One region of the Variovorax sp. AC194 genome, then DNA from elsewhere that is predicted to be linked to it. Evidence: predicted binding sites of a transcription regulator. Region 1 holds the regulator's gene; each other region holds the start of a gene.
The links. Region 1 encodes LexA, which represses DNA repair genes until DNA is damaged. Its sites were predicted from a motif close to ACTGTATNNNNATACAGT; they were not measured.

Region 1 (7,735 bases):
GACGGTGCGCGTGGCGTCCAGGCGTTCGACGGCCGCGACGGTGGTCACGTCGAAGCCCAGCGGAGCCACGAGGATCAGCGAATGCGGCGCGGCGGTGGCGCCGCTGTCGATCTGCGCGCCCAGCGTGTTGACGAGGCGCAGCAGCTCGGCTCGGCGCGCGGCGCGCGGCGAGACCCAGACCGAGGGCGTGCCGTCGACCACGGGCGCGGGCGCCTCGGGCGTCTGCTGCATCACGCCGTCGGTGTAGCGGTAGAAGCCTTCGTTGGTCTTGCGGCCGAGCGCGCCGGCCGCCAGGCGCTGCGCGGTGATCACGCTCGGGCGAAAGCGCGGCTCCTCGAAGTACTGGTGGTAGATCGACTCCATCACCGGGTGCGACACGTCGAGCGCCGTCAGGTCCAGCAGCTCGAACGGGCCGAGGCGAAAGCCCGCCTGGTCCTTCAGGATGCGGTCGATCGTCACGAAATCGGTCACGCCTTCGCCCACGATGCGCAGCGCCTCGGTGCCGTAGCCGCGGCCCGCGTGGTTGACGATGAAGCCGGGCGTGTCCTGCGCCTGCACCGCGCTGTGGCCCATCTGCACCGCGTAGCCGGCCAGCTGCTTGCAGACCTCGGGCGCAGTCTTGAAGCCCGCCACCACCTCGACCACCTTCATGAGCGGCACGGGGTTGAAGAAGTGAAAGCCCGCAAAGCGCTCCGGATGCGAGAGTCCGGCCGCGATGGCCGTGACCGAGAGCGACGAGGTGTTGGTGACCAGCGTGGCCGTCGGGCCCACCACGGTCTCGATTTCACGGAAGAGCTTGCGCTTGACCTCGAGGTCTTCGATCACCGCCTCGATCACGAGGTCGCAGCCGGCGAGCGCCTGGATCGAGTCGACGGCCTGCACGCGCGCGATCTGCGCATCGCGGGCCGCGGCCTCAAGCTTGCCCTTTTCGTGCAGCTTGTTCCACTGGGCGATGAGGGCTTCGCGTCCGCGCTCGGCGGCGCCTGCAAAGCTGTCGAGAAGCAGCACTTCGCTGCCGGCCTGCGCGGCGATCTGCGCGATCCCGCGACCCATGGCGCCAGCGCCGATGAGCCCGATCCTTTGGTAGTTCACTGTCATTTGATGAAGATTTTCGCTGGTTGAGTGGTATGGGGGCCTGACGCGCAGGTGCTGGCCGAGAGCGGCTGGCGGGCGGCTGGCGAGCGTCGGCAGCCTCCGATTTTGCAATCCCGCGCGGGCGATGCGTCCCGGGTCTTACGCGGGGCCGCTTTTTTCAGGCCGGACGACGGCTGCGGTCGATGGCCACGCTCAGGCTGATGGCCAGCAACAGCAGCGCGAGGCCGACCCGGCTCATCCACGGCGCCGCGTCGTTCGCCAGCAGCCAGCCGCCCAGCCCCGCGCCGACGGCCTGGCCGATGTAGATGCCCGAGCTGTTGAGCGCCACGGAGCCCGGCGCGAGCGCGGGTGCGAGGCCCACCAGCCGCGCCTGCTGGGCCGAGTTGGTGGCGAAACAGCCCAGGCCCCAGGGCACGATCACCACGGCCAGCCAGGCGAGCGTGCTCGCGAACGGCCACAGGAACAGGCTCAGCGCGATCAGCGAACTCGTCAGCAGCACCATGCGGCCGGCGCCCGCACGATCGATGAAGCGGCTGACCACCATGTTGCCGATCAGCCCGAAAGCGCCGAACAGCGCCCACATCAGGCTCAGCGTGTTGGCGTCCGCGCCGAAGCTCTGCTTGAGCACGGGGCCGAAATAGCTGAACAGCACGAACTGCCCCGAGCCCTGCAGCGCCGTGACCAACACGATGCCCATCAGCACGGGGCTGCGCAGCACGCGCGACCACGCAGCAGCCGTGAGCGCGGCGGGGCGGATGCCGGTGGGCAGCGTGAGCCAGATCGACGCCGCACTCACGATGCTGAGCATCGCGATGGCCATGAAGGCCATGCGCCAGCCGAGGTGGCCGCCGATCAGCGCACCGATGGGCAGGCCCAGCACCGAGGCCATCGACCAGCCGAGGAAGACGAAGGTGACGGCGCGCCCGCGGTGTTCCGGCGGCACCAGCATGCCGGCGCAGGCCGCGGCTTGCGGCGTGAAGATCGCGGGTGCGATCACCGTGAGCATGCGCACCGGCAGCAGGGTGCCGAAGCTCGGCATGAGCGTGCAGAGGGCGTGTCCGGCGGCGTACCAGAGGAGCGTGAGGGCCAGGAGCTGGCGGCGGTCCCAGCCTGCGACGAGGGCGGCGAGGAGCGGTGCGCCGAGGCACATCACGATCGCTGCCGCGGTGATCAGCTGGCCCGCCGTCGCAGCGGTGACGGAAAGCGAGGCGCTGATCTCGTTGAGCGTGCCGGGCACCACCATCACGCCCGTGCCGATCACGAAATTGCCGGCCAGCAGCGCCCAGAGCGCGCCCCGGGGCGCAGGCCGACTCATGGAATCACCGGCGAACCTGCAGCGCGCCGGGATTCACGATGTTGGTGGGATTGCCCTTGATGAAGCTCACGACGTTGTCGAAAGCCTGACCGAAGTAGCTCTCGTAGCTGTCCTGCTCCACGTAGCCGATGTGCGGCGTGCAGATGCAGTTTTCCAGGCGCAGCAGCGCGTGGCCCTGCAGCGGCGGCTCGCTTTCGAACACGTCGATGGCTGCGAGGCCCGGGCGTCCGCGATTGAGCGCGGCGAGCAGGGCATCGGCCTCGACCAGTTCGGCGCGGGAAGTGTTCACGAAGAGCGCCGTCGGCTTCATGCGCGACAGGTCTTCGAGCGTGACGAGGCCGTTGGTTTCCTCGTTGAGCCGCAGGTGCACCGAGAGCACGTCGGCCGCGGCGAAGAACTCGTGGCGGTTCTGCGCGACCTGGAAGCCGTCGGAGCGCGCCTTGGCGCAGCTCGCCTCGCGTCCCCAGATCACCACCTGCATGCCGAAGGCCTGTCCGTAGCGCGCGACCAACTGACCGATGCGGCCATAGCCCCAGATGCAGAGCGTCTTGCCCTTGAGCACCGAGCCGAGGCCGAAATTGGGCGGCATCGACGCCGACTTGAGGCCCGACTGCTGCCACGCCCCGTGCTTGAGGTTGCTGATGTACTGCGGCAGCCGGCGCATGGCCGCCATGATCAGCGCCCAGGTGAGTTCGGCCGGTGCCTGCGGAGAGCCCGTGCCCTCGGCCACCGCCACGCCGCGCTCGGTGCAGGCATTGACGTCGATGTGGCCACCGACGCGCCCGGTCTGCGAAATGAGCTTGAGCTTGGGCAGCTTCTCGATCAGCTGGCGCGAGATGTGGGTGCGCTCGCGAATCAGCACGATCACGTCGGCGTCCTTCAGGCGAACCGACAGTTGCCCGATGCCCTTGACCGTGTTGGTGTAGACCTTGGCCGCGTACGCGTCCAGCTTGGCGGCGCAGCGCAGCTTGCGCACGGCGTCCTGGTAATCGTCGAGGATCACAATGTTCATGGCGTGCCATTGTGCCTCGCAGCATTGGGATGTCGCGCCAGTGAACGTTTGGATACCCACCCCGGGGTGCTTCTGGAGCGGTTCTCCCGGGGAAATGTCTCAGTGCAGACGGGTGGAGCGGGGCACCGAGCGCATGGTTTCCGCCGCTTCGAGCGCGGCCAGCCGGTCGAGCTCCGCGCAGACATCGGCCATGCGGCCCGAGATCACCATGCGGCTGCGGTCCTGGCTTTTTCCGTCGATCACGCGAACCACGCGCAGCGGGCGTGCCGGCGCTGTGGCGGTTGTCGTCGGTGCAGGCGTGCCTGCGGTGCGCGCGGTGCAGGCCGGGCGCACGGCCACGTAGCGCAGTCCGGCGGCGGTGTCGCTGCTGTCCCGGTGACGGGTGCGGCGGGCGGGCATCAGGCGGCTTGCAAGCGATTGCAGCGGCATCCAGAAATCAGCGATGGCGAGGAGGGCGATTCCCATGTGAACTCCAAAAAAGTCTGAGGTTGAACACAGGCAGGATTTCTTGAATCGGCCGCGACAGGGTGATGGCGACTTCGCGCCATACGCCCGCCACCTGTCGAGGCCGGATGGGGTGCTGCTGCAAGCAGGCCGCGAGGCCTACATCAGCATGGTGTTGCGGATGAGGCCGACCGCGAGGCCTTCGATTTCGAAGGGCTCACCGGGCTGCACGATGATGGTCGGGTAGTCGGGGTTCTCGGCGTGCAGCTCGATGACCTGCTTGTTGCGCTTCAGGCGCTTGACGGTGACTTCGTCGCCCAGGCGCGCGACCACGATCTGGCCGTTGCGCGCTTCCTTGGTGGCCTGCACGGCGAGCAGGTCGCCGTCCATGATGCCGGCGTCGCGCATCGACATGCCGCGCACCTTGAGCAGGTAGTCAGGCTGGCGCTGGAAGAGCGTGTTCTCGACGTAGTAGGTCTGGTCGACGTGCTCCTGCGCCAGGATGGGCGAGCCGGCCGCGACGCGACCGATGAGCGGGAGCGCCAGCTGCGCCATGCCGGGCAGCGACAGCGAGAACTGCCCGCCTTCGCGATGCCGCGTTTCGTTGAGCGAACGCAGCGCGTCGCCCTTGAGGCGGATGCCGCGGGAGGTGCCGCTGACAAGTTCGATGACGCCCTTGCGTGCCAGCGCCTGCAGGTGCTCTTCGGCGGCGTTGGCCGACTTGAACCCCAGCTCGTTGGCGATTTCGGCGCGCGTGGGCGGCGCACCGGTGCGCGCGATGGCGCTCTGGATCAAGTCGAGGATCTGCTGCTGGCGGGCGGTAAGCTTCACGGCGAACTGCATATGTGGTTCCTTGCGGCACTGGCTAGATATCCAGTACCTGTATTTTTAACCAGTTTTTGGAAGTTGACAAGTCATGGCCCATTTGCCGTTGCCCGAAGTGCGTCGCGTGGTGGTCCTGGGCACCGGCGGGACCATCGCCGGAAAGGCCTCCAGCAGCGGCGACAACATCGGCTACACCGCCGGGCAGGTGGGCGTGGCGGACCTCCTGGGCGGCATCGATGCGCCCGAGGGCATCGCTTTACTGGCGGAGCAGGTGGCGCAGCTCGACAGCAAGGACATGTCGTTCGACATCTGGCAGAAGCTCGCGCAGCGCTGCGTGCATTGGCTCGCACAGCCCGACGTGGCCGGCGTGGTGATCAGCCATGGCACCGACACGCTCGAGGAAACGGCCTTCTTCCTTCACTCGGTGCTGGCGTCGGCGAAGCCCGTGGTGCTGACCTGCGCGATGCGCCCGGCCACGGCGCTCTCGCCGGACGGTCCGCAGAACGTGCGCGATGCGATCGCGGTCGCGGCGATGGTGGGCGCGCAGGGCGTAGTGGCGGTGTGTGCTGGCACGGTCCACAGCGGGGTGGATGTGCAGAAGGTGCACACGTACCGGCTCGATGCTTTCGCATCTGGAGATGCAGGGCCGATCGGCTATGTGGAAGAGGGCGCGGTGCGGCGCGTGAGAGAGTGGCCGGCTGCGCCGTCATCTCAATCGTCGAAGGCGCTGAGCACGTCCGGGCCTTGGCCTCGGGTCGAGATCGTCATGAGCCATGCCGGTGCGAGCGGCGCGATCGTCGATGCGCTACTGCGGGAGGGCGCGGAGGAACCAGTCCGCGGGCTGGTCATCGCCACCACCGGCAATGGCACCGTGCACCACGCACTGGAAGCCGCGGCGCTCAAGGCACAGGACGCCGGCATCGCGGTGCTGCGCGCGACGCGTTGCACCAGTGGCCGCATCCTGCCGAAGCCCGATGACCGGCTGCGCGATGCAGGCGCGCTCACGCCCGTGAAGGCGCGCATCGCGCTGATGCTGGAACTGCTGGGGAAATAAATAGCCGCCCCGTCGAAGGGCGGCGGGAATCAGCTGCTCAGTGCCGCCAGGGCGCGTTGCGTGATTTCGTCGACCGTGCCGACGCCCTTGATGGCGCGGTACTTCGGCGCGGCGGCCGGATCGGCCTTGGCCCAGGCCGAGTAGTAGTCGACCAGCGGGCGCGTCTGCTGGCTGTACACCTCGAGCCGCTTGCCCACGGTTTCTTCCTTGTCGTCCTCGCGCTGGATCAGGTCTTCACCGGTCACGTCGTCCTTACCTTCGGTCTTGGGCGGGTTGAACTTGACGTGATACGTGCGGCCCGATGCCGGGTGCGAGCGGCGGCCGCTCATGCGTTCGATGATGTCGCCGAAGGGCACGTCGATCTCGAGCACGTAGTCGAGCTTGACGCCCGCGGCCTTCATGGCATCGGCCTGCGGAATGGTGCGCGGGAAACCGTCGAACAGAAAACCACCGGCGCAGTCGGGCTGGGCGATGCGCTCTTTCACGAGGTTGATGATCAGGTCGTCGCTCACCAGCGCGCCCGCGTCCATGACGGCCTTGGCCTGCAGTCCGAGCGGCGTGCCGGCCTTGACGGCGGCGCGCAGCATGTCGCCGGTCGAGATTTGGGGGATGCCGTATTTCTGGCAGATGAAGGCCGCTTGCGTGCCTTTGCCCGCCCCGGGCGCGCCCAGCAAAATTAGTCTCATGGTGTCCTCGGACGGTTCTTAGATTTTGTGTCACGCCCAGCGTCGGCCCGAGGGCTGGGCAAGGCGGATTTCACGTCGAGGATAGCATGCGCCTCCGTAGGGAATTCCCTCCGTGGCGCACGTCTTAAGGGGCTGGCCTGGAGGCAAAGACGGCACGTACGCGCGCCAGATCCTCGGGGGTGTCGATGCCCGGCCCGGGCGCGACATGGCTCACGTGCACCGCGATGCGATGCCCATGCCAGAGCGCGCGCAATTGCTCGAGTGCCTCGGTCGCTTCGACCGGCGCCGGCGGCAGCGACGGAAATTTCCGCACGAAACCCGCGCGGTAGCCGTAGATGCCGATGTGGCGCAGCGGCGCGGGCGTGGGCAGCACGGTCGGCGCCGCGCCGTTGGCAGAGCCATCGCGCCACCAGGGAATCGGCGCGCGGCTGAAGTAGAGCGCGTTGCCCTGCGCGTCGAGGACCGCCTTCACCACGTTCGGGTTCATGAAATCGCCCAGCGAGTCGATCTCGTGGGCCGCTGTGCTCATCGCCGCTTCGGGATGCAGGGCCAGCGCTGCGGCCACGGCATCGATCAGATCGGGGTCGATCAGCGGCTCGTCGCCCTGCACGTTGACGACGATTTCGTCGCCATCGAGGCCCAGTTGCTCGCACGCTTCGGCCAGCCGGTCGGTGCCGCTCGGGTGGTCTTGGCGCGTGAGGATGGCCTCGACGCCGTGCACCTTGCAGGCCGTAACGATGGAGGCATCGTCACCGGCCACGACCACGCGCGATGCGCTGGACTGGCCGGCCCGCTGCGCCACGCGCACGACCATCGGCAGGCCCGCGATATCGGCCAGGGGTTTGTTGGGCAGCCGCGTGGAGGCCAGTCGTGCCGGCACCAGGACGGTGAAGCGCACGGGGCCGGTCACAGACCCAGCTCTTCGTCGGACAGCGTGCGCGCCTCGTTCTCGAGCAGCACCGGGATGCCGTCGCGCACCGGGTAGGCCAGGCGTGCGCTGCGGGAGCACAGCTCCTGCTTCTCGGCGTTCCAGGTGAGGGGGCCCTTGGTCACGGGGCAGACGAGCAGTTCAAGCAGCTTGGTATCCATCGGTCGATGATAGCTTTGCGTCGAGCGCGGCGAAGAATTCCGGGGCAGGTTCGAAGTGCAGCGGAACGGCCAGTGCGTCCGGCGTCTTGCGCCACAGCTTGACTGCATCTTTCTCGGTGCAGAGCAGGGTGTATTCATTGCCGGGGGGGCGCTGCCACGCGTCGAAGTCGTGGTGATCGGGCAATGCGATGGTCTCGGCGAGCGTGAGGCCGCGC
Region 2 (7,735 bases), 2.6 Mb from region 1:
TTCGCGCCGCGGCGCTTGCCTTCGATGAGCGCATGGCCCGTCAGGCGCGCGCCGGTCATGCCGAACGGATGGCCGATGGAGATCGCGCCGCCGTTCACGTTGAGCAGCTCCGACGGAATGCCCAGCGTGTCCTGGCAGTAGATCGACTGCGAGGCGAAGGCCTCGTTGAGTTCCCAGAGACCGATGTCCTCGACCTTCAGGCCGTGGCGCGCGAGCAGCTTGGGCACCGCGAACACCGGGCCGATGCCCATTTCGTCGGGTTCGCAGCCGGCCAGCGCGAGGCCGCGGAACGCGCCCAGCGGCTGAATGTTGGCGCGCTCGGCATCCTTGGCTTCCATCAGCACGCAAGCCGAGGCGCCATCGGAAAGCTGCGAGGCGTTGCCGGCGGTGACGAACTTGTCCTCGCCCATCACCGGCTTGAGCTTGGCGAGCGCCTCGTAGGTGGTGCCGCGGCGGTTGCAGTTGTCTTCGGTGGCGGTGACTTCGCGGTAGGTGACCTCCTTGGTCTCCTTGTCGGTCACGGCCATCGTGGTGGTGCAGGCGACGATCTCGTCCTTGTAGCGGCCGGCGAGCTGGGCCTCTTCGGTCCGGCGCTGGCTCTCGGCGGAGAAGCGGTCCTGCGCCTCGCGGCTGATGCCGTAGCGCTTGGCCACGATGTCGGCGGTCTCGATCATCGCCATGTAGAGGTCGGGCTTGTGCTGGACGATCCACGGGTCCATGCCGCTGTCGCCACTGTCGGTGACGCTGCGGCTGCGGATCTGCGAGATGCTTTCGACGCCTCCCGCGATCATGGCCGGCGCGCCGTCCACCACGATGCGGCCCGCGGCCATCGCGATCGCCTGCAGGCCCGAGGCGCAGAAGCGGTTCACGGTGGTGCCGGCGATGCTGATCGGCAGGCCCGCGCGGATGACCGCCTGGCGCCCGACGTTGCGGCCGGTCGTGCCTTCGGGGTAGCCGCAGCCCAGGATCGCGTCCTCGATGAGCGCCGGGTCCAGCCCCGAGCGCTCGACCGCGGCCTTCACCGCGAAGGCCGCCAGCGTGGGGCCGGGGGTGATGTTGAATTCGCCGCGGTGCGCCTTGGTGAGCGGGGTGCGGGCGGTGGAAACGATGACGGCTTCGCGCATGGATGTGCTCCTGTTTATTCGGATTGATTGAGGCTCGAGAAATCAGCGCCGCGTTCGACCAGTTCGACCAGCAGCGGCGACGGCTTCCAGAAGATCGGGTCTTCCTTGGCGAACTCGCGGATGTCGGCCAGCACCTTGGCCAGGCCCACGGTGTCCGCGTACTTCATCGGGCCGCCGCGGTGGCGCGGAAAGCCGTAGCCGTAGAGGAAGGTCACGTCCACGTCGAGCGGGCGCAGCGCGATGCGCTGGAGCACGACGTTGGCGCCCTCGTTGACCATCGCGGCCATGTAGCGGCGGATGATTTCCTCGTTCGTGAAGCTGCGCCGCACGATGCCCGCGCGCTCGCGCTCGGCATCGATGATGGCCAGCACCGCCGGGTCGGGCGAGCCGGTGCGCGCGCCCTCGGGGTACAGGTAGTAGCCGCGCTGGGTCTTCTGGCCGAACCAGCCGCGCTCGCAGATGCGGTCGGCGATCTGCACGTAGCGCGCCTGCGGGTCGCGCGTGGCGGCCTTGCGCTTGCGCGTGGCCCAGCCGATGTCGCCGCCCGCGAGGTCCGACACCTGGAACGGGCCCATCGGGTAGCCGAACTCGCGCACCGCCTCGTCGATCTGGTAGGGCGAGGCGCCGTCTTCCATCATGTGGTCGGCCGCCTGGCGGTACACCGCGAGGATGCGGTTGCCGATGAAGCCGTCGCACACGCCCGCGCGCACCGGCACCTTCTTCAATTTCTTGGCGAGCTCGAAGCCGGTGGCCACCACGTCGGCGCTCACCTTGGCGGGCACCACGATCTCCAGCAGCTTCATGATGTTGGCCGGCGAGAAGAAGTGCAGGCCCACCACGTCCTGCGGGCGCTTGATGCTCGCGGCGATCTCGTCGATGTCCAGGTACGAGGTGTTGGTGGCGAGCACCGCGCCGCTCTTGCACACGCGGTCGAGCTCGGCGAACACGGCCTTCTTCACGCCCATCTCTTCGAACACGGCTTCGACCACGATGTCGACGCCGGCCAGCGCGTCGTACGACGTGGAGCCGCTGAAGCGCGCCATGACGGCGGCCTTGGTCTCGGGCGTCATGCGGCCCTTGGCGATGAGGCCGTCGTACACCTTCTCGACGTGCTGGCGGCCGCGCGCGAGGCTGGGTTCGTCGCGCTCGATCATGGTCACCGGCAGGCCCGCGTCGAGCATCGCCACCGCGATGCCCGCGCCCATGGTGCCGCCGCCCACGATGCCGGCCGACTCGAGCTTGCGCGGGCTCGCGGACCGGGTCTCGGGCGCCTTGAGCACTTCGCGCTCGGCGAAGAAGGCGTGGATGAGGCCCGCGCGCTGCGGGCTGTCGATGCACTGCAAGAAGAGCTTGCGCTCCAGCGCCATGCCTTCGTCGAAGGGCAGCGTGAGCGCGCCCTCGACGGCTTCGATGATCTTCATCGGCGAGAAGAGGCCGCGGCTCTTCTTGGCGGTGTCGGCGCGCGCGGCGTCGAGCGCGGCGCGGGCGGCGTCCTGGTCGGCCAGGCCCGCGGCTTCGCGCGTGCGGCGCACCGGGGCGTTGCCGGCGATGAGTTCCTGCGCGTAGGCGAGGCCTTCGGCGCGTGCGTCGGCGTCGGTGCCAAGGCGATCGACGAGGCCGAGCGACAGCGCTTCCTTCGCGCCCGCGTGGCGGCCGCTGAGCATCAGCTCGAGCGCGGGCTTCACGCCGATGAGGCGCGGCGCGCGCTGCGTGCCGCCCGAGCCGGGCAAGAGGCCCAGCGCCACTTCGGGCAGGCCCAGCTTGGCCGTGGGCGAGGCGATGCGGTAGTGCGCCGAGAGCGCCACCTCGAGCCCGCCGCCGAGCGCCGCGCCATGGATGGCGGCGATCACCGGCTTCGCGCAGTTCTCGATCGCGAGGCACACCTCGGGCAGCGAGGGCGACTGCGGCGGCTTGCCGAATTCTCGGATGTCCGCGCCCGCGATGAAGTTGCGGCCCGCGCCGACGATCAGCACCGCCTTCGCGCCGCTGTCGCCCTCGGCCGCCGCGATGGCGGCCACGAGGCCGCGGCGCACATCCACGCCCAGGGCGTTGACGGGCGGGTTGTCGATGGTCACCACGAACACGTCGCCATGACGCTGAAAGGTGACGGGACCGGAAGACGTGGGGGTGCTCGGGGTGGTGGTGGCCATGTGCTTGTCTCTTGCGTTGGCGGGCCCTGCTGCGTGAGGGGCCCGAGGCTCTGGGGTGAACCCCGCATTCTTGGCCCGCATCGGCGCTTTGACAATTGCATAGACGGTTGACAGACTGTCAAAGGATTTTTGACACAATCGTCACATGGACCTCCAATCGCTCACCCTGCTGGTGGAAATCCTTGACGCCGGCAACCTGAGCGCCGCCGCCCGCCGGCTCAAGATGAGCCGCGCCAACGTCAGCTACCACCTGAACCAGCTGGAGCGCTCGGTCGGCGCGCAACTCGTGCGGCGCACCACGCGGCGCGCCGAGCCGACCGAGATCGGCCTGCGCCTGTACCAGCACGGCGTGGCCATCCAGACCGAATTGATCGCCGCGCGCGAGTCGGTCACCACGCTGGGCGAAGGCCTGCAGGGCCGCGTGCGGCTGAGCGTGCCCAGCGGCTACGGGCAGCTGGTGATGGCCGACTGGCTCATCGACTTCAAGCGCCAGTACCCCGGCATCGTGCTGGACGTGGTGTTCGAGAACCGCATCGAGGACCTGCTGCGCGACGAGGTGGACATCGCGGTGCGCGTGATTCCCGAGCCGCCGCAGAACCTCGTGGCGCGCGACCTGGGGCCGGTGCGCTACGTGGCGTGCGCCTCACGCGCCTATGCGGAAAAACATCCGCTGCCCGTGCAGCTGGACGAACTGCAGGGCGCGCCCGTGGTCACCGCCGCGGTCATCGGCCGGCAGTTGCGCGTGTCCGCCTACCAGGGCGAAACGCGGCGCGAGGTGATCCTGGAGCCGACGCTGATCTCGGAAAACTTTTTGTTCCTGCGCCAGGCGATCCTCGCGGGCCTGGGCATCGGCCTCGTGCCCGACTACGTGGTGCAGGAAGACGTGCGCAAGGGCGAGGTGCTGACCACGCTGGACGACTGGCGCCTGTCCATCTTCGGCACGCAGATGTTCATGCTCTACATGCCCAACCGGCAGCACACGCGCGCAATCCGCACCTTCATCGACTTCATCCTGGAGCGGGTGCGGGCGGCCGGCGCGCAGCCGGGCGGTCAGTCAGTCGCTCAGTCGCAGCGGTAGGTGACTTCGCTGTCGGGCGCCAGGCGCGCCGCCTTCGGGTCGAGGTAGCGCAGCGGCGCGCCGAAGTTGCGGCAGTAGGCCTCGGCGTCTTGTGCGGTGGGCGACTTGAAGACGCCATCGCCCAGGAAGCTGACGCGCGGCGCGGGCCGCGAGGAGGCGCAGCCGGCGGCGATGAGCGCGATGGGAAGAAGAGCCAGGAGTGCGGTGAAGCGGCGCATCGGTGGATGCGCATCGCTGCGCATGTGTGACGTGAAAGGAGCCTGCGACTTTAGCGGCTGTAGAGCCCGACCACGCTCTGCCCGCCCAGCGCGTGCCCCTTGAGCGCCGCGAGCAGCGCATCGCGCGTGAGCCCCGCCGGCAGCGCGCCCGGCGCGAGGTCGGAGGCCACCACGGTCAGCACGTAGTGGTGCGGATGGTCGCCGACGGGCGGGCACATGCCGCGGTAGGCCGCCGCGCCCGCCACGTTCGGGCCCACGGTGAAGCCGCCCGTCTCGTTCGCCTTCAACTGGCCGCGCTCGGCCGGGATGTTGTAGGCCACCCAGTGCGAGACGCCCAGGCCCAGCGCGCCGTCCGGGTCCGACAGCAGCACGGCGACCGATTTCGCCTTGGCGGGCAACTGCGTCCATGCCACGGGCATCGAGACGTTCTTGCCGCCGCAGTCGCCCACGCCCGCATGTTCGGCCGGGATGACGGTGTTGTCGGCGAAGGCGGTCGAGGTGACCTTCAGGCCGGTCGGGGTCTTGCCGCCGGTGGCCGGCGCCATGGCGCCGCAGCCGGAGAGGAGGGCTGCGACGGCGAGGGTCGAAAGGGAGAGGGTACGCATGTGTTTTCCAGGGGTGGTTGTTGTCAATCGGTGAGCCACACGCTGCCGTCCGCTTCTTCGCGGACCGCGAGCGGTGCGAGCCGCGCGCCGCGGCAGGGGCCGCCGACGCACTTGCCGGTGTCCGGCTCGAAGATCGCGCCGTGCCGCGCGCACATCAGGAAGCGGCCGGAGCTTTCGAGGACCTGGCCTTCGAAATCGAGCGGGCCGCCGGCGTGCGGGCATTGGTTGAGGTAGCCGTAGACGGTGCCGTGCCAGCGCACTGCGAAGGCCGGCGCGCCGTCGGGCGTCGTGAATGTGGCCGCGAGGCCGCCGTCGGCGAGGCTCGGGGAAATCAGGCGGGGGGTTGCGGTATCGCTGGGGGCAGGTGACGTCATCTGCCGCCGAGGGTAGCCGAGGGGTCGGCCCCTGCGCAATGCAACGCGGCCAGCTTGCGCCTTCTTCCGACATGGGGATTTGAAAACTGTATATTCATACAGTATTTTCCAGCTCGAACCTCCCGTGGACCTCCAGCGCAAACTCGCCATCCTTGCGGACGCCGCCAAATACGACGCCTCGTGCGCGTCCAGTGGCTCGCAGCCGCGCGATTCGCTGGGCGGGCGCGGCATCGGATCGACCGAGGGCGCCGGCATCTGCCACAGCTACGCGCCCGACGGCCGCTGCATCTCGCTGCTGAAGGTGCTGCTCACCAACCACTGCCAGTACGACTGCCTCTACTGCGTCAACCGCGCATCGAGCAACGTGCCGCGCGCGCGGTTCCGCGTCGAGGAGGTGGTGCAGCTCACGCTCGATTTCTACCGCCGCAACTGCATCGAGGGGCTGTTTCTTTCGAGCGGCATCATCAAGTCGCCCGACCACACGATGGAGCAGGTGGTCGAGGTGGCGCGCCAGCTGCGCGAGGACCACGACTTTCGCGGCTACATCCACCTGAAGACCATTCCCGACGCGAGCGACGAACTCATCGCGCGCGCTGGCCGCTATGCCGACCGGCTCAGCATCAACGTCGAGATGCCCACCACCGAGGGCCTGCAGGCGCTCGCGCCCGAGAAGGACGAGAGCGCGATCCGCCGCTCGATGGCGCGGCTGCGCCTGCGCATCGACGACACGCGCGAGGAGGCGCGCCGCGTGGTGCCGATCCGCGCGCTCCCCGGCGCGGCGCCCGTTGCCGCGAAGCCGCCGCCCTTCGCGCCCGCGGGCCAGAGCACGCAGATGATCGTGGGCGCCGACGCCACCGACGACCGGCACATCCTGGCCTCCAGCGCCACGCTCTACGGTGCCTACAAGTTGAAGCGCGTCTATTACTCGGCCTTCAGCCCGATCCCCGATGCGGCGCGCGCGCTGCCGCTGGTCGCGCCGCCGCTGATGCGCGAGCACCGGCTCTACCAGGCCGACTGGCTCATGCGCTTCTACGGCTTCGAGCACCAGGAAATCGTCGCCGCGCCCGACGGCCTGCTGCGGCTGGATGTCGATCCCAAGCTCGCCTGGGCGCTCGCGCATGCCGAGCGCTTTCCGGTCGATTTGAACCACGCGCCGCGCGAGATGCTGCTGCGCGTGCCGGGGCTCGGCGTGAAAGCCGTAGAGCGGCTGCTGCAGGCGCGGCGCGTGCGCCGGGTGCGCGCGGACGACCTGCGGCGGCTGCATGTGCCGGCACGCAAGGTGCTGCCGTTCGTGGTGGCCGACGGGCACCGGCCCGCGGCGGGCGCGATGGCTGCAGCGGCGCCTGTTGCGCAGCCGCCAGCGGCGCAGGCGTCGCTGTTCTGAATGCGACGCCATGCACGTGCGGCTCGATGACCCGATCGATCTCGACGCCTTCCGTCGGCATGCGCGGCAGTTGCTGACCGAGGGCGTGCCGCCGGACCGTGTCGAATGGAACGGGGAGCGGGGTGCCGGACTGTTCGACGAAGCGAACGACGCCGCGCCGGCACCACCCATCGTTGGCGCGCCGCACGCCGTGCCCGCCTCCTTCGTCGCGCTGTGCGGCGACGTCATCCTGCACCGCGACCCGCAGCGTTTCGCGCTGATGTACCGCCTGCTCTGGCGCCTCGCGCACGAGCCCGCGTTGCGACACGACCCGCTCGATGCCGACATGCTGCAGGCGCAGCAGATGGCCAAGGCCGTGCACCGCGACATCCACAAGATGCGCGCCTTCGTGCGCTTCACCAAGGTCATGGGCGAAGACGGCCTGGAGCGCCACGTCGCGTGGTTCGAGCCCGACCACCACATCGTGGAGGCTAACGCGCCGTTCTTCGCGCGCCGCTTTGCGCAGATGCGCTGGGCCATCCTCACGCCCGAGCGCTGCGTCGAGTGGGACGGCCAGGCGCTGGCTTTCGGCGAGGGCGCCGACCGCCGAGAGAAGCCGCCGCCCGATGCGGGCGAGCAGCTCTGGCTCACCTACTACGAGCACATCTTCAACCCGGCGCGGTTGAAGGTCGCGATGATGCGGCGCGAGATGCCGCGCCGCTACTGGCACAACCTGCCCGAGGCCGCGCTGATCCAGCCGCTCACGGACGCGGCCCAGGCGCGCAGCCAGTCGATGATCGATGCGCCGCCCACGGCGGCGCGG
Region 3 (7,735 bases), 3.1 Mb from region 1:
CGGCGAGTTGCAGGTGCGCACGGACGCGGGATTGCAGACCATCACGAGCGACGAAGTGAGCGTGCGCCCTCGCGGCATGGCTTTCTGAACAACACCCATGAAACTGCGCCTGGCATTGATCGTCCTGCTGCTGGCCAACGCCGGCTACTTCCTGTGGGCACGCGGCGACCTGGTGGGCTTCGGCCTCGCGCCGGCGAGCCTCAACGAGCGCGAGCCGCAGCGCATGGCGCGGCAGATCAAGCCCGAGTGGGTGCAGGTGCGCAAGGACGCGAAGGCGGGCGCGCCCGCGCCCTGACCGGACCGTCCCCTCTTACGGAAGCGCCCCGCTCTCGAAGCGCACCGTGAAGCGCGCACCCGGTGGATGCTTGCCGGGGTGCGCATCCTCCAGCTTCACCTGCGCGTGGTGCTGGTTCGCGATCTCCCGCACGATCGGCAGGCCCAGCCCCGAGCCGTCGGCTTCGTTGCCCAGCACGCGGTAGAAGGGCTCGAACACCAGCTCGCGGTCGGACTCGGCGATGCCCGGGCCGTTGTCCTCCACCTGCAGCAGCAGCACATGGCCGAAGGGGTCGGCCAGCACGCGCGCGGTGATAACGCCGGGGTGATCGGGCGTGGAGGGCGTGTAGTTGATCGCGTTGTCCACGAGGTTGCGCACCAGCTCCTTCAGCAGCGTCGGGTTGCCTTCGAACATCACGCCGGGCGCGCCGGCCTCGGCGCCGTCGTAGCCCAGGTCGATGCGCTTTTCGATCGCGCGCGGCACCGCTTCGCGCACCACCTCGATCGTGAGCCGCGCGAGGTCGCAGGGCTGGCGGTGCGTGTTGGCGCTGTTGCCCTCGGCGCGCGCGAGCGAGAGCAGCTGGTTCACCGTGTGCGTGGCGCGCACGCTGGCGCGGCCGATCTGCTTGAGCGATTGCTTGAGCTCATCGGCGTTGGCCCCTTCGCGCTGCGCCAGGTCGGCCTGCATGCGCAGGCCCGCGAGCGGCGTCTTGAGCTGGTGGGCCGCGTCGGCGAGAAAGCGCTTCTGCGTGTCGATGGAATCGTTGAGCTTGTTCAAGAGCTCGTTGACCGACGACACCAGCGGCACCACTTCGAGCGGCACCGACGATTCATCGAGCGGGCTCAGGTCGCCGGGCCGCCGCTCGCGGATGCGCGCTTCCACCACCGACAGCGGCTTGATGCCGCGCACCAGCGCGAGCCAGATCAACAGCACCGCGAGCGGCAGGATCGCGAACTGCGGCAGCAGCACCCCCTTGATGATCTCGATGGCGAGCACCGACTGCTTCTCGCGCGTCTCGGCCAGTTGCAGCAGCGTGGGCGGCACGTCTTCGACGCCGCTGGCGATCCACAGCGAGGCCACGCGCACTTCCTTGCCATGCAGGGCGCTGTTGTGCAGGAAGACCTGGCCGGGGGGCAGCGGCTCGTCCAGGCCGGGCATCGGGAGCTCGCGATCGCCGCTGAGCAGCGTGTCGTGGCCGTCGAGCAGCTGGTAGTACACGTGGCCGGCGTTGTCGGCGCGCAGGATCTCGCGCGCGGGCTGCGAGAGCACGAACTGCGTCTGCCCGTCCTTCACCGTCACCAGTTCGGCCAGCGCCTTCACGTTGTGTTCGAGCGCGCGGTCAAACGGCGCGTTGGCGATGCCCTGCGCCACCAGCCAGGTGACGCCGATGCTCACGGGCACCAGCAGCAGGAGCGGCGTGAGCATCCAGTCGAGGATCTCGCCGAACAACGAGCGCTGCGCGCGCTGGAACAACTTCATCGGACCGAGCCCTTCGGCATGCCGCGCACGTGGCGCAAATCGCGCACGTGGTGCATTCGGCGCATGCGGGGCGGCTGCGCCACCGTCACTGGATCTTTTCGAGGCAGTAGCCCAGGCCCCGAACCGTCGCGATGCGCACGGGGCCCTTCTCGATCTTCTTGCGCAGGCGGTGGATGTAGACCTCGATCGCGTTCAGGCTCACCTCTTCGCCCCATTCGCAGAGGCGATCGACCAATTGGTCCTTGCTCACGAGGCGGCCGGCGCGCTGCAGCAGCACTTCGAGCAGGCCGAGCTCGCGCGCCGAGAGTTCGATCATCTTGCCGTCGATGGTGGCCACGCGGCCGGCCTGGTCGTAGACCAATGGCCCGTGGCGGATCGCGTTGCTGGTGGCGCCCATGCCGCGACGAGTGAGGGCGCGCACACGCGCCTCGAGTTCCTGCAGGCTGAAGGGCTTGGCCATGTAGTCGTCGGCGCCGTGGTCCAGGCCCTTGACGCGTTCTTCCACGCTGTCGGCCGCGGTGAGCACCAGCACGGGCAGTTGCGAGCCGCGGGCGCGCAGGCGCTTGAGGATCTCGATGCCGTGCAGGCTGGGCAGGCCCAGGTCCAGGATCAGCAGGTCGAACTCGCTGTGCGTCATGAGCGCGGTGTCGGCCTGCGAGCCGTTGGCCACATGATCGACCGCCGCGCCCGAGGTGCGCAGGCTCCGCAGCAGGGCATCGGCGAGCACCTGGTCGTCTTCGGCAATCAGTATTCGCATGAGCCACCTCCGGCCGGTTCGGGCGCCGTGCGGGCGCCATTCACATTTGTCTCTCCGGGCGAGTCTAGCCCGCTGTGTAGGCTTCCAGACCGATGGTTACCACGGTGGCGATCTCGTCGCCGACGCTGCTGCGGAACTCGCGCTCGGCCTGCGTCACGGCGCTGCGAAAGGCGTCGAGCCAGGCCAGGCCGTCGGCGGTGAAGAGCACGCGCCGCGCGCGCGCATCGAGCGGGTCGGGCCCGCGCGTGACCAGCCCCCAGGCCTCGCACTGGTCCACCAGCGCGCCCATCGCCTGCTTGGTCATGCCGGCGCGCTCGGCCATTTCGGTGAGGCGCGAACCCTCGCGCGCCAGATGCCGGGTGATGTGGATGTGCGCGGCGCTCACCTGGGCGCGCGCGGCGAGGTTCGAGAGGGCGAGCGGCACATCGACGTCGTGCGCCATCAGCTCCAGCACGCGCTCGTCGAAACGGCGCATCGCATGGCCCAGCAGGCGGCCCAGGTGGGTCTGGCGCCAGGCGTCGGGATCGGTCGGGAAAGCGGCTTCGGCCATGGCACCAGATGGTAAATCAAACTGACTAAAAAATGGGTTTACGGAAACCCATCAACCCCTACACTACTGTTCAAGCATCCAGCCTGTGATTAAAAGCAGATGGATTGAAACCAGACACAAACCGTTGATTTTCAAGGAGATTTCCACATGGACGCAGTCGTCAAGGGCGCAAGCATCTCGGTCGCCAACAGTGAAAAGGCCAAGGCTCTTCAAGCCGCGCTGGCCCAGATCGAAAAGCAATTCGGCAAGGGCACGATCATGCGGCTGGGCGAAGGCGAGGCGCTGGAAGACATCCAGGTCGTCTCCACCGGCTCGCTCGGCCTGGACATCGCCCTGGGCGTCGGCGGCCTGCCGCGCGGCCGGGTGATCGAGATCTACGGCCCGGAATCCTCGGGCAAGACCACGCTCACGCTGCAGGTCATCGCCGCCATGCAAAAGCAGGCCGGCACCTGCGCTTTCGTCGACGCCGAGCACGCGCTCGACGTGCAGTACGCCCAGAAGCTCGGCGTGAACCTGTCGGACCTGCTGATCAGCCAGCCCGACACCGGCGAGCAGGCGCTCGAGATCGTCGATTCGCTGGTGCGCTCGGGCGCCGTGGACCTGATCGTCATCGACTCGGTTGCCGCGCTCACGCCCAAGGCCGAAATCGAAGGCGAAATGGGCGACTCGCTGCCCGGCCTGCAGGCTCGCCTGATGAGCCAGGCGCTGCGCAAGCTCACGGCCACGATCAAGAAGACCAACTGCATGGTCATCTTCATCAACCAGATCCGCATGAAGATCGGCGTGATGTTCGGTTCGCCCGAAACCACCACCGGCGGCAACGCGCTGAAGTTCTACGCCTCGGTGCGCCTGGACATCCGCCGCATCGGCACCATCAAGAAGGGCGACGAGGCCATCGGCAACGAAACCAAGGTGAAGGTGGTGAAGAACAAGGTGAGCCCCCCGTTCAAGACGGCGGAGTTCGACATCCTGTTCGGCGAGGGCATCAGCCGCGAAGGCGAAATCATCGACATGGGCGTCACGGCCAAGATCGTCGACAAGTCGGGCGCCTGGTACGCCTACAACGGCGAGAAGATCGGCCAGGGCCGCGACAACGCCCGCGAGTTCCTGCGCGAGAACCCCGAGCTGTCGCGCGAGATCGAGAACAAGGTGCGCGAGTCGCTGGGCATTCCGCTGCTGGCCGCCGATGCAGGCTCGGAGCCCGAGAAGGCCGAGAAGCCCGCCAAGGCGCCCAAGGCCGACAAGGCGGCTGAGTAAGTTCGATCGGGCGGCCTTTCAGGGGCCGCGCGAGCGGTCCTGGTCCTTCGAATGGCTTTCGGTGCTCCTTCCCTCAAAGGCCGCGCGCTGCGGCTCCTGAGTCAGCGGGAGCACTCGCGCGCGGAGCTGGAGCGCAAGCTCGCGAAGCACGAAGAAGAACCCGGCACGCTGGCCAAGGCGCTCGACGAACTGGTCGCCAAGGACTTCATCAGCGAGCCGCGCGTGGTGGCCTCGGTGCTGAACCAGCGCGCGGCCCGGTCGGGCGCGCTGCGGGTGCGGCAGGAACTGCAGGCCAAGGGCATTGCGCCCGAGGCCATCGCCGAGGCGGTGGCCAGCCTGCGGGACACCGAGGTCGAACGCGCCACGGCCCTCTGGCGCCGCCGCTTCGACGCGCCGCCGGCCGATGCGAAGGAGCGGGGCAAGCAGATGCGATTCCTGATGGCGCGCGGTTTCTCGGGCGCCGTCGTGTCCAAGGTGCTCAGGAGCGATTTCGATGAACCAACAGCAGACGAATGAAGACCGCGGCGCGCAGTCGCGCGTCATCGTGCAGCGCGTGGCCTGCGAGTGGCGCCGTGCCTACCGGGTCGCCGCCGATCCGGCGCGCCTGCCCGACTGGGCCAGTGGCCTCGCCAAGAGCGCGCTGCTGCCGCAGGGCGACCACTGGATCGTGCGCACGCCCGAGAGCGGCGATGCCCGCATGCGCTTCGCGCCCGCCAATGACCTGGGCGTGCTCGACCACTGGGTCGCACCCGAGGGCGTGCCCGAGGTCTATTTGCCGTTCCGCGTGATCGGCGTGGCGCCCGATGCCTGCGAGCTGCAGTTCACGCTGCTGCGCCAGCCGCACATGGACGATGCGGCCTTCGAGCGCGATGCCGCGTGGATCGCGCGCGACCTGCAGTCGCTCAAGCGGCTGCTCGAAGCGGGCTGAGCCGATCACGCCTGCGGTGCGGCGCGGCAGGGCGGCGATGGCATGATCTGCGGCGACCGGCGTCGCATGCGCCGGTTTTCCAAAAAAATCCCGGAGGAGCCCTCATGCCATCTGAACCTGTCAGCCAACCGTCTCTCGTCCGCACCGGCGCCAAGGCCGGCCTCAGCTTCGCCGGCTCGGTCATCAAGGGCGTGCTGCTGGGCATCGTGCTCGGTGGCGGTGTCTTCTTTTTCTACCTGAGCCAGCTGAACGGGCCCGGCAATCCGGCGGCGCGGGCCGGTGGTGCGGGCGCCATCGTGGCGCTCGTCACCTCGCCGCCGGTGCTGGTCGCGGTGCTGCTGCTGCTGTTCGTGGTCGTCTACGCGATGCTGGGCGTGCAGCAGGGGCGCGCCAAGGCGATGCAGCACCTGGTCGCGGCGCGTGGCGAGGCGGTGTCGCAGCGTTTGGCGGGCGCTGTCGCGGGCCGCATCGAGGCGATGCCGCGCACGCACGGCGCGCTGCAGCGCACGGCCGACTGGCTGTCGGTCGATGCGTTGACCAAGCAGCTCGCACCGGTGCTGGGCGAGGGCAGGGCGGTGCGGTCGGTGGTGGCGTTCGTGGTGAACCGCCTGCCATTGAGCGACATGCTGGCCGAGTGGCAGCAAGGCCGCGTCGAACATGGCGAGCCGGTGGCGGGGGAGGGCGCGGCGCAAGACCCGGCCCTGCGCGCACTGCTCACGCGCCGCATCAACGAGACGCTGCAGGAGATGTCGACGCCGTCGCGCAAGCCGCTCTACATCGCGCTGGGCGCGCACGCCGTGTTGCTGGGCGTGGGCCTCTGGCTCGTCAGGTAAGACGGAAAAGGTGCGTGGCGCTCAGAGCGCCAGCATCAGCTTCAGGTTCTGCACCGCGGCGCCGCTGGCGCCCTTGCCGAGGTTGTCCAGGCGCGCGATCACCACGGCATGGCGGTGGTCTTCGTTCGGGAACACGCGGATCTCGAGCTCGTTGGTGTCGTTTAGCGCCAGCGCATCGAGCTTGCCGTTCTCGGTGGGCGGCAGCACCTTCACGAACTGCTCGGGCGTGTTGCTGCGCGCGTAGTGCGCGGCGAGCGCGTCCTGCAGGTCGCCGGACTTCGGCTTGCCGGGCAGAAGGTCCAGATGCAGCGGCAACTGCACCAGCATGCCCTGCTTGAAATTGCCCACCGAGGGAATGAAGACGGGGCGGCGCGTGAGGCCGGTGTACTTCATGATTTCGGGAATGTGCTTGTGCTTCAGGCCCAGCGCGTAGGTCTCGAACAGCGGCGCCTTGCCGCCCTCGTACTCCTCGATCATGGCTCGCCCGCCGCCCGAATAGCCGCTCACCGAAGGGAGCGACACCGGGAAGTCGACGGGCAGGATGCCCGCGTCGACCAGCGGACGCACGATGGCGATGGCGCCGGTCGCATAGCAGCCGGGGTTGCCCACGCGGTCGGCCTTTGCCACGGCCTGCCAGTGACCTTGGACCAGTTCGGGAAAGCCGAACACCCAGCCGGGCGCCACGCGGTGCGCGGTGGAGGCGTCGATGATCTTGGGTTTCTTGCCAGAGAGCTGGTCGATCAGGGCGACCGACTCGCGGGCCGCGTCGTCGTGGAGGCACAGCACCACGAGGTCGACGCCGGCCATCAGCTCGCGCTTGGCGTTCACGTCTTTTCGAAGCTCGGGCGCGATGCTCACGAGCTCGATGTTCGGCATCGTCTGCAACCGCTCGCGAATCTGAAGGCCGGTGGTGCCGGCTTCGCCGTCGATGAAAACCTTGGCCATATCGGAGTGTGCGTAGAGTGACTAGAAGAAAGTACGTATTGACCGCAACCGCACGTCGAGTATTGGTGCGGCGCACCATGATACAGTCCGCGGTTGTTCGCCGCCCCCAGCCGTCAGGCTGCCGTCGCCCGCGAGCAACAGAGCCAAAGAAGCCTCAGACCCCAGATCTCCCGTTCTCAACCTCCTCCTTCCGAGAGACATCCCTCATGAAGATTCACGAGTACCAAGGCAAGGAAATCCTTGCCAAGTTCGGCGTGCCGGTGCCGCGCGGCATCCCGGCCTATACGGTTCAGGAGGCTGTCGAAGCCGCCCAGAAGCTTGGAGGCCCGGTCTGGGTCGTCAAGGCCCAGATCCACGCGGGTGGCCGCGGCAAGGGCGGCGGCGTCAAGGTCGCCAAGTCGATCGAAGACGTCAAGAAGCTCGCCGGTGAAATCCTCGGCATGCAGCTCAAGACCCACCAGACCGGCCCCGAAGGCCAGAAGGTGCGCCGCCTCTACATCGAAGATGGCGCCGACATCAACAAGGAATACTACGTCTCGGCCGTGACCGACCGCGCCACCCAGAAGGTGGCCTTCATCGCTTCGAGCGAAGGCGGCATGGACATCGAGGAAGTGGCCCACTCCTCGCCCGAGAAGATCATCACGGTGTTCGCGGACCCCGAAAAGGGCCTGACCGACGAACAGGCCAAGCAGATCGCCGACGGCATCGGCAT
Region 4 (7,735 bases), 1.3 Mb from region 1:
GTAGCTGGGCGAGGCTTCGAAGAGCGCGAGCAGGGTCTGCGACGCGGGCGGCACCTTGCCGTCGATCTTGCGGCCGTTGCGCCCGAGCGGGGAGATGCCCTGCGCCGTGTCGAAGCTCTGGCCGCCGCGAAAGAAGATCTGGTAACGCTCGTCGATCTTCTCGGAGGCGAAGTGCGCGACGCCCTTGCTGTCGATGTAGCCGTAGATGTCAGCGGCGTGCGCGCCCTGCTGCGACAGCACGAGGGCCGCACACAGGAGGAACGGACGAAGCCAGCGTGTCATGGCGATGCGGGCCCTTGCCTCAGAACCACCAGCCGTAGCGCTTGCGGCGCCCGGCGTGGACCGCGGCGTCGTCGCTCAGGCTGCGCACGCGCCCCGTGCCCTTCAGGCCGACCCAGATCAGCAGCACGCCCAGCATCACCGCGGCGAGGAAGAACGGCACCTGCCGCACTTCGATGCCATCGGCGAGCAGCCTCACGGCGACCGCGAGAAAGGCGGCGGCCGCGGTCCAGCAGACGATCCGGCGCATCCACAGCCACCCGGTGGCCACGGCGCGCTCCAGCCAGCTGGGTTCGGGGCCGTCGTTGGCCGCGTCGTCCCACCAGCCCATCCAGACGAACAGCACTGCCAGCAGGACAACGAGGCCGGCAAAGAGCATGTCCGGCGGCGTGACCACCGGATGGGCGCGCGCCACCATGAGGATCGCGCCCGCGGCGCAAGCCCATGCCAACGAACCGCAGATGATCTGGTGCCTGTTCATGCCCTGTCGTGAAGAATGCCTCGGGTCCGGGAAATCAGACGTCGATATCGACGTCGTCGGCGCGCAGTTCCATCAGCTCGCGCCGGGCGGCCGCTTCGCCCTTGCCCATGAGCTTGGTGATCTCGCCCTGGGTGGATGTGAAGTCGAAGCGTCCCAGCTGGACCTTCATCAGGCGCCGGGTATCGGGATTGAGCGTGGTTTCCCACAATTGTTCCGCGCTCATCTCGCCCAGGCCCTTGAAGCGGCTGATGCTCCAGGCGCCTTCGCGCACGCCGTCTTTACGCAGCTTGTCGAGCGTGGCGGTGAGTTCGCCCTCGTCGAGCGCGTAGACCTTGGAGGCCGGCTTCTTGCCGCGCGCGGGCGCATCGACGCGGAACAGCGGCGGCTTGGCGACATACACGTGGCCGGTTTCGATGAGTTTCGGAAAATGGCGAAAGAACAAAGTGAGCAGCAGCACCTGGATGTGCGAGCCGTCCACGTCGGCGTCGGAGAGGATGCAGATCTTTCCGTAGCGCAGGCCGCTCATGTCGGGCGTGTCGCTCGGGCCGTGCGGATCGACGCCCACGGCCACCGAGATGTCGTGGATTTCGGTGTTGGCGAAGAGCCGGTCGCGCTCCACTTCCCAGGTGTTGAGCACCTTGCCGCGCAACGGCAGGATGGCCTGGCTTTCCTTGTCGCGGCCCATCTTGGCGCTGCCGCCGGCCGAGTCGCCCTCGACCAGGAAGACTTCGTTGTGGCTGATGTCCTTGCTCTCGCAGTCGGTCAGCTTGCCGGGCAGCACGGCCACGCCGGAGCCCTTGCGCTTCTCGACCTTCTGGCCGGCGCGCTGGCGGGTCTGCGCGGCCTTGATGGCCAGCTCGGCCAGCCTCTTGCCGTAGTCGACGTGCTGGTTGAGCCAGAGCTCCAGCGCGGGGCGCACGAAGCTGGACACCAGCCGCACCGCGTCGCGCGAATTCAGGCGCTCCTTGATCTGGCCCTGGAATTGCGGATCGAGCACCTTGGCGCTGAGCACATACGAAGCCCGCGCGAACACGTCTTCGGGCAGCAGCTTCACGCCCTTGGGCAGCAGCGAATGCAGCTCGATGAAGCCCTTCACGGCGGTGAAGAGGCCGTCGCGCAGGCCGCTCTCGTGCGTGCCGCCGGCGCTGGTGGGGATCAGGTTGACGTAGCTCTCGCGCACCGGCTGGCCGTCTTCGGTGAAGGCCACGCACCAGTCGGCGCCCTCGCCTTCGGCGAAGTTGTCGGCGTTCTTGTCGGCATGGCCGCTGCCCTCGAAAAGCGGGATCACCGGGTCGCCGTTGAGCGTCTGCATGAGGTAGTCGCTCAGGCCGCCCTTGTAGAGCCACTGCTGCGTGTCCTTGGTCTTCTCGACCGTGAGCGTGACGCTCACGCCGGGCATCAGCACGGCCTTGCTGCGCAGGAGGTGCGTGAGCTCGCTCATCGGGAGCGCGGCGGTCTCGAAGTACTTGGCGTCGGGCCAGGCGCGCACCGTGGTGCCTTGCTTGCGCTCGCCGGCTTCGAGCTTGCGGATCTCGAGTGGCTCGATCACGTCGCCGCCGCTGAAGGTGAGTTTGGCGATCGAACCTTCGCGGTGGGTGGTGACTTCGAGCCGCTTGGACAGCGCATTGGTCACCGACACGCCCACGCCGTGCAGGCCGCCCGAGAAGCTGTAGGCGCCGCCCGAGCCCTTGTCGAACTTGCCGCCGGCGTGCAGGCGGGTGTACACCAGCTCGATCACCGGGGCCTTTTCTTCGGGGTGCAAGCCGAACGGGATGCCGCGGCCGTCGTCCTCGATGCTCACCGAGTTGTCGGCGTGCAGCGTGACCTTGATCTTCTTGCCGTGGCCGGCCAGCGCCTCGTCGGCGGCGTTGTCGAGCACTTCCTGGATGACGTGCAGGGGGTTGTCGGTCCGGGTGTACATGCCCGGGCGCTGCTTGACGGGCTCGAGGCCCTTGAGCACGCGGATGGAGCCTTCCGAGTAGCCGGAAGCGGAATCTGAGGATGTCTTGGGGGAAGTCGCCATGGGGGCGGATTGTAGTCAGTCGCCACCAAACAACTGGATACCCATACAGCAGGCGCTTTGATGCCGGATGCGCATTGAAACGGCCCCGATAAATCATCAATGGCTTCGGCCGCCCGCCCGCCTGCCGCAGCACGCAAGTGGCTACATTCGACGGCATGCAAGCTCCAACGCCCACCCTATCGATCAAGCAAGTGCTCTTTTGCGGCGCCATGATCGTCACGCTCTCGATGGGCATCCGCCACGGCTTCGGGCTCTGGCTGCAGCCGATCACGCAGGCGCAGGACTGGAGCCGACAGACCTTTTCCTTCGCGCTGGCGATCCAGAACCTCTCGTGGGGCATCTTCGGTGTGTTCGCGGGCATGCTGGCCGACCGGTTCGGCGCGTTCCGGGTGCTGATCGGCGGGGCGATCTTCTACGGGCTGGGGCTGCTGGGCATGGCGCATTCGCCGACGCCGCTGCTGTTCACCCTGAGCGCGGGCGTGCTGATCGGCGCGGCGCAGGCCGGCACCACCTACGCGGTGATCTACGGCGTGATCGGGCGGCAGATTCCGGCCGAGCGGCGCTCCTGGGCGATGGGCGTGGCAGCGGCGGCCGGCTCGTTCGGCCAGTTCCTGATGGCGCCCATCGAGGGGCGCCTGATCGGCCATCTGGGTTGGCAGACCGCGCTGGCGGTGCTCGCGGTGCTGGTGCTGGTGATCGTGCCGCTGGCCTTCGGCCTGCGCGAACCGCGGCGCGAGGCACTGGCCGGCCATCGTGAGCAGTCGGTGCTGCAGGCGGTGGGCGAAGCCTTCCGCTACCCGAGCTTCGGCCTCTTGATGGCGGGCTATTTCGTCTGCGGCTTCCAGCTGGCGTTCATCGGCATCCACATGCCGACGTACCTGCGCGACCGGAGCCTGTCGGCCGACGTGGCCGGCTATGCGCTGGCGCTGATCGGGCTCTTCAACGTGTTCGGCACCTACACGGTCGGGCTGCTGGGGCAGACGCTGGCCAAACGCAAGATCCTCGCGGTGATCTACTTCGCGCGGGCGGTGTCGATCGCGCTGTTCCTGATCGTGCCGATCTCGCCGGTCAGCGTGTACGTGTTCTCGGCGGCGATGGGCTTCCTCTGGCTCTCGACCGTGCCCGCGACCAACGCGATCGTGGCGGGCATCTTCGGGGTGGCGCACCTGTCGATGCTCAGCGGCTTCGTGTTCCTGAGCCACCAGGTCGGCTCGTTCCTGGGCGTGTGGCTGGGCGGCTACCTGTACGACACCACCGGGAGCTACGACATCGTCTGGTACATCGCGATCGCGCTGGGCGTGTTCGCGGCGCTGATCAACCTGCCGGTCAAGGAACACGCCATCGCCCGCGGGACCGGACCGGCGGCGGTGCCGGGCTGATTGCGGACAATCGGACCATGACCTCGCAGATGCGCCACCACCTCGCCCACGCCGGCTGGCTCGCGGCCGTGCTGGCGGCGCTGGGGGGCGTATTCATGCTCTATACCCCTCCGGAATTTCTCGTGACGCTGGTCGACCAGGTGTGGTCGTGCTTCTGAGGCGGGCCGATCTGCCATGAAAGATGCAGCGCCATCGCACGGAACGGGTGCGCCTTCGGAATGGATCGTGCGCTGGTCGCACCTGCTGGCCGCCGATGCGACCGTGCTCGACGTGGCCTGCGGCTCGGGCCGGCACATGCAGTGGTTTGCCGGGCGCGGGCACCCCGTGACGGGCGTCGACCGGTCGCCGGAAGCCATTGGGGCAGCAGGCGCCTTCGGCCGGACCGTCATGGCCGACATCGAATCCGGCCCCTGGCCTTTCTCGGGCCAGTCTTTCGGGGCAGTGGTCGTCACCAACTACCTGTGGCGCGCCCGCATGGCCGACATCGTGGCCGCCGTGGCCCCCGGCGGCGTGCTGCTCTACGAGACCTTCGCCACGGGCAACGAAACCGTGGGCAAGCCGTCGCGGGCCGACTTCCTGCTGCAGCCCGGCGAGCTGCTGGCCGCCTGCCGGGATCTGCGCGTGGTGGCCTACGAGGACGGGTTCCTGGCCGAACCGGCCCGCTTCGTGCAGCGTATTGCCGCCATCCGCCCGTCGGCCCCGGTGACCGGCCAGCCCCTGCGCGCCCTCCTGAAGGGAAACTGAGGGGACAGGGCCGGCTGTCTTGGCGGGGCCCGGAGTAAGTAGAATCGGCGCTTTCGTCCACCGACAAAGAGATTCCCCCTTGGAGCAACTGACAGGCAGCATCGTCGCGCTCGTCACGCCGATGCACGACGACGGCAGTGTCGACTACCCCGCCCTGCGGCGACTCATCGACTGGCACATCGACGAAGGCACCGACTGCCTCGGCGTGGTCGGCACCACCGGCGAATCGCCGACGGTCGACGTCGAAGAGCACTGCGAAATCATCCGCGTCTCGGTCGAGCAAGCCAAGGGCCGCGTGCCCGTGATGGCCGGCTGCGGCGCCAATTCGACGAAAGAAGCGATCGAGCTGGCCAAGTTCGCCAAGGGCGTGGGCGCCGATTCGCAGCTGCAGGTCGTGCCCTACTACAACAAGCCGACGCAAGAAGGCCAGTACCAGCACTTCAAGGCCATCGCCGAGGCCGTGGGCGACCTGCCCGTCGTGCTGTACAACGTGCCCGGCCGCACCGTCGCCGATATGGCGCACGACACCGTGCTGCGCCTGGCGCAAGTGCCCGGCATCATCGGCATCAAGGAAGCCACCGGCAACATCGAACGCGCCCAGTGGCTCATTCGCGACCTGCCCAAGAACTTTGCCGTCTATTCGGGCGACGACCCGACCGCCGTCGCGCTCATGCTGTGCGGCGGCCAGGGCAACATCAGCGTCACGGCCAACATCGCGCCGCGCAAGATGCACGAGCTGTGCGTGGCGGCGCTTGCCGGCGACGTGAAGCGCGCGATGCAGATCCAGTTCGAGCTCATGCCGCTGCACCGCAACCTGTTCGTCGAACCCAATCCGATTCCGCTCAAGTGGGCCATGGCCCGGCTGGGCCTCTGCGGTGGCACCCTGCGCCTGCCGCTCACCGAACTCGGTGAAGCCAGCCGTCCGGCGGTCGAGGGTGCGCTGCGCGCCACCGGCTTGCTCAAGGACTGAGCGCCCTCCCAGTACACGCCTCGCGATTTGATGTTTCCCTGGCCGCAACAAGGTTAAGCAACCTTTTGCCCGAACTGTGCTCAGAGATGGCGGGCACTGCGGCCCATAGATTGACCGAACCATTCCAACAAGGAAGACGACGTTGAAGAACCTTTCGCAACTTTCGCGATATGCACTGCTGGCCACCCTGGTTGCCAGCCTCGCCGCCTGCTCCGTGCTCGAGAGCGACAAGATCGACTACAAGAGCGCCGGCAAGGCCCCGACGCTCGAAGTCCCGCCCGACCTGTCGCAGCTCTCGCGCGACAACCGCTACGCAGTGCCCGGCGGCGCAGTCACCGCCAACGCATACCAGGCCGGCGTCGCGAACGCACCGGGTGTTCCCACCGCCGTCTCCAACATCGGCGACGTGCGCATGGAGCGCGCAGGCACGCAGCGCTGGATCGTCGTCAATCGCACGCCCGACCAGCTCTGGGACCCGGTGAAGGACTTCTGGCAGGAAAGCGGGTTCCTCTTGACCACCGAGCAGCGCAACCTGGGCATCATGGAAACCGACTGGGCCGAGAACCGCGCCAAGCTGCCGCAGGACATCATCCGCGGCACGCTGGGCAAGCTGGTCGACTCGGTCTACTCGACCGGCGAACTCGACCGCTTCCGCACCCGCATCGAACGCACGACGAACGGCACCGAGATCTTCATCAGCCACCGCGGCATGCAGGAGGTCTACAACAACTCGCGCCAGGACCAGACCGTGTGGCAGCCGCGCCCGAGCGACCCTGAACTGGAAACCGAATTCCTGCGCCGCCTGATGGTCAAGCTGGGCGTCTCGCAAGAGCAGTCGAAGATCCTGGCCGCCACCTCGGCACCGGCGAAGACCGCCACCATCGCCAGCGTGGGCAACCAGCCCGTGGTGCAGATCAGCGAAGGGTTCGACCGCGCATGGCGCCGCGTTGGCCTCGCCCTCGACCGCACCGGCTTCACCGTGGAAGACCGCGACCGCAGCGCCGGCATCTACTTCGTGCGCTACGTGACGCCGAACCCCGACAAGAAGGAAGAAGGCTTCTTCGGCAAGCTGTTCAGCAGCTCGTCCAAGGACGAAAAGCCGATCAAGTTCCGCATCCTCGTGAAGAGCCAGGGCGAATCGACCACCGTCTCGGTGCTCAATGAAGCCGGCGCGCCCGAAAGCTCGGCCAACGCGCAGCGCATCGTCAAGGTCATCGCCGACGACCTGAAGTAACCCGCATGCTCCGCTTCCGAAGCCTCGGCAGCGGCAGCACGGGCAATGCCGCGCTGGTCGAAGCGACCAGCGGCGGCCGCACCTCCAGGCTCCTGGTCGACTGCGGCTTCGGCATCCGGCAGCTCGACCAGCGGCTGGCCCTGGCGGGCCTCGCCGCCGCCGACATCGACGCGATCTTCATCACCCACGAGCACGGCGACCACATCGGCTGCGCCCACACGCTCTCGCGGCGCAACCGCATTCCCGTCTGGATGAGCGAAGGCACCTGGCTCGCCACGGGCGGACGTGATTTCGAAGGCCGGCTGAACCTGGCGCGCGACGATGCGGAATTCGCGGTCGGCGACATCGGCGTGCAGCCCTTCACCGTGCCGCACGATGCGCGCGAGCCGCTGCAGCTGCGCTGCACCGACGGTGCGCGCACGCTCGGCGTGCTGACCGATCTCGGGCACGCCACCGCGCACGTCCTGAACCGCCTGGCTGGCGTGCATGCGCTGCTGCTCGAGTTCAATCACGACAGCGACCTCCTGGCCGGCTCGGCCTATCCGCCCTTCCTCAAGCTGCGCGTGGGGGGCAACTACGGGCATCTGTCGAATTCAGCGGCAGCCGACATCGCGCGCGCAATTCG

Region 2: ACZYRS_RS28845 (putative DNA modification/repair radical SAM protein) is a predicted target of LexA. The motif match lies at 5,635-5,652, and genes of this name have one in related genera.
Region 3: recA (recombinase RecA) is a predicted target of LexA. The motif match lies at 3,126-3,143, and genes of this name have one in related genera.
Region 4: ACZYRS_RS22575 (DNA topoisomerase IV subunit B) is a predicted target of LexA. The motif match lies at 2,816-2,833, and genes of this name have one in related genera.

What each region holds. Positions count from the first base shown of each region.
Region 1 is NZ_OZ409823.1:3,442,358-3,450,092, forward strand. It holds gene ACZYRS_RS16495 (3-hydroxyacyl-CoA dehydrogenase) at 1-1,098, opposite strand, end outside; gene ACZYRS_RS16500 (MFS transporter) at 1,253-2,410, opposite strand; gene ACZYRS_RS16505 (D-2-hydroxyacid dehydrogenase family protein) at 2,415-3,422, opposite strand; gene ACZYRS_RS16510 (hypothetical protein) at 3,522-3,887, opposite strand; gene lexA (transcriptional repressor LexA) at 4,026-4,709, opposite strand; gene ACZYRS_RS16520 (asparaginase) at 4,783-5,745, shown strand; gene adk (adenylate kinase) at 5,775-6,431, opposite strand; gene kdsB (3-deoxy-manno-octulosonate cytidylyltransferase) at 6,556-7,329, opposite strand; gene ACZYRS_RS16535 (Trm112 family protein) at 7,338-7,520, opposite strand; gene lpxK (tetraacyldisaccharide 4'-kinase) at 7,501-7,735, opposite strand, start outside.
Region 2 is NZ_OZ409823.1:6,082,463-6,090,197, reverse strand. It holds gene ACZYRS_RS28875 (acetyl-CoA C-acyltransferase) at 1-1,124, opposite strand, end outside; gene ACZYRS_RS28870 (3-hydroxyacyl-CoA dehydrogenase NAD-binding domain-containing protein) at 1,139-3,274, opposite strand; gene ACZYRS_RS28865 (LysR family transcriptional regulator) at 3,420-4,352, shown strand; gene ACZYRS_RS28860 (hypothetical protein) at 4,337-4,570, opposite strand; gene ACZYRS_RS28855 (YbhB/YbcL family Raf kinase inhibitor-like protein) at 4,621-5,175, opposite strand; gene ACZYRS_RS28850 (Rieske (2Fe-2S) protein) at 5,199-5,549, opposite strand; gene ACZYRS_RS28845 (putative DNA modification/repair radical SAM protein) at 5,674-6,933, shown strand; gene ACZYRS_RS28840 (UdgX family uracil-DNA binding protein) at 6,944-7,735, shown strand, end outside.
Region 3 is NZ_OZ409823.1:360,253-367,987, forward strand. It holds gene ACZYRS_RS01720 (biotin--[acetyl-CoA-carboxylase] ligase) at 1-88, shown strand, start outside; gene ACZYRS_RS01725 (sporulation protein) at 98-295, shown strand; gene ACZYRS_RS01730 (sensor histidine kinase) at 311-1,753, opposite strand; gene ACZYRS_RS01735 (response regulator transcription factor) at 1,839-2,510, opposite strand; gene ACZYRS_RS01740 (MarR family winged helix-turn-helix transcriptional regulator) at 2,575-3,060, opposite strand; gene recA (recombinase RecA) at 3,208-4,317, shown strand; gene recX (recombination regulator RecX) at 4,369-4,833, shown strand; gene ACZYRS_RS01755 (SRPBCC family protein) at 4,811-5,245, shown strand; gene ACZYRS_RS01760 (hypothetical protein) at 5,350-6,078, shown strand; gene argC (N-acetyl-gamma-glutamyl-phosphate reductase) at 6,100-7,023, opposite strand; gene sucC (ADP-forming succinate--CoA ligase subunit beta) at 7,230-7,735, shown strand, end outside.
Region 4 is NZ_OZ409823.1:4,754,816-4,762,550, forward strand. It holds gene ACZYRS_RS22565 (lytic transglycosylase domain-containing protein) at 1-282, opposite strand, end outside; gene ACZYRS_RS22570 (hypothetical protein) at 302-760, opposite strand; gene ACZYRS_RS22575 (DNA topoisomerase IV subunit B) at 795-2,783, opposite strand; gene ACZYRS_RS22580 (MFS transporter) at 2,939-4,162, shown strand; gene ACZYRS_RS22585 (hypothetical protein) at 4,180-4,320, shown strand; gene ACZYRS_RS22590 (class I SAM-dependent methyltransferase) at 4,337-4,906, shown strand; gene dapA (4-hydroxy-tetrahydrodipicolinate synthase) at 4,950-5,876, shown strand; gene bamC (outer membrane protein assembly factor BamC) at 6,019-7,110, shown strand; gene ACZYRS_RS22605 (MBL fold metallo-hydrolase) at 7,116-7,735, shown strand, end outside.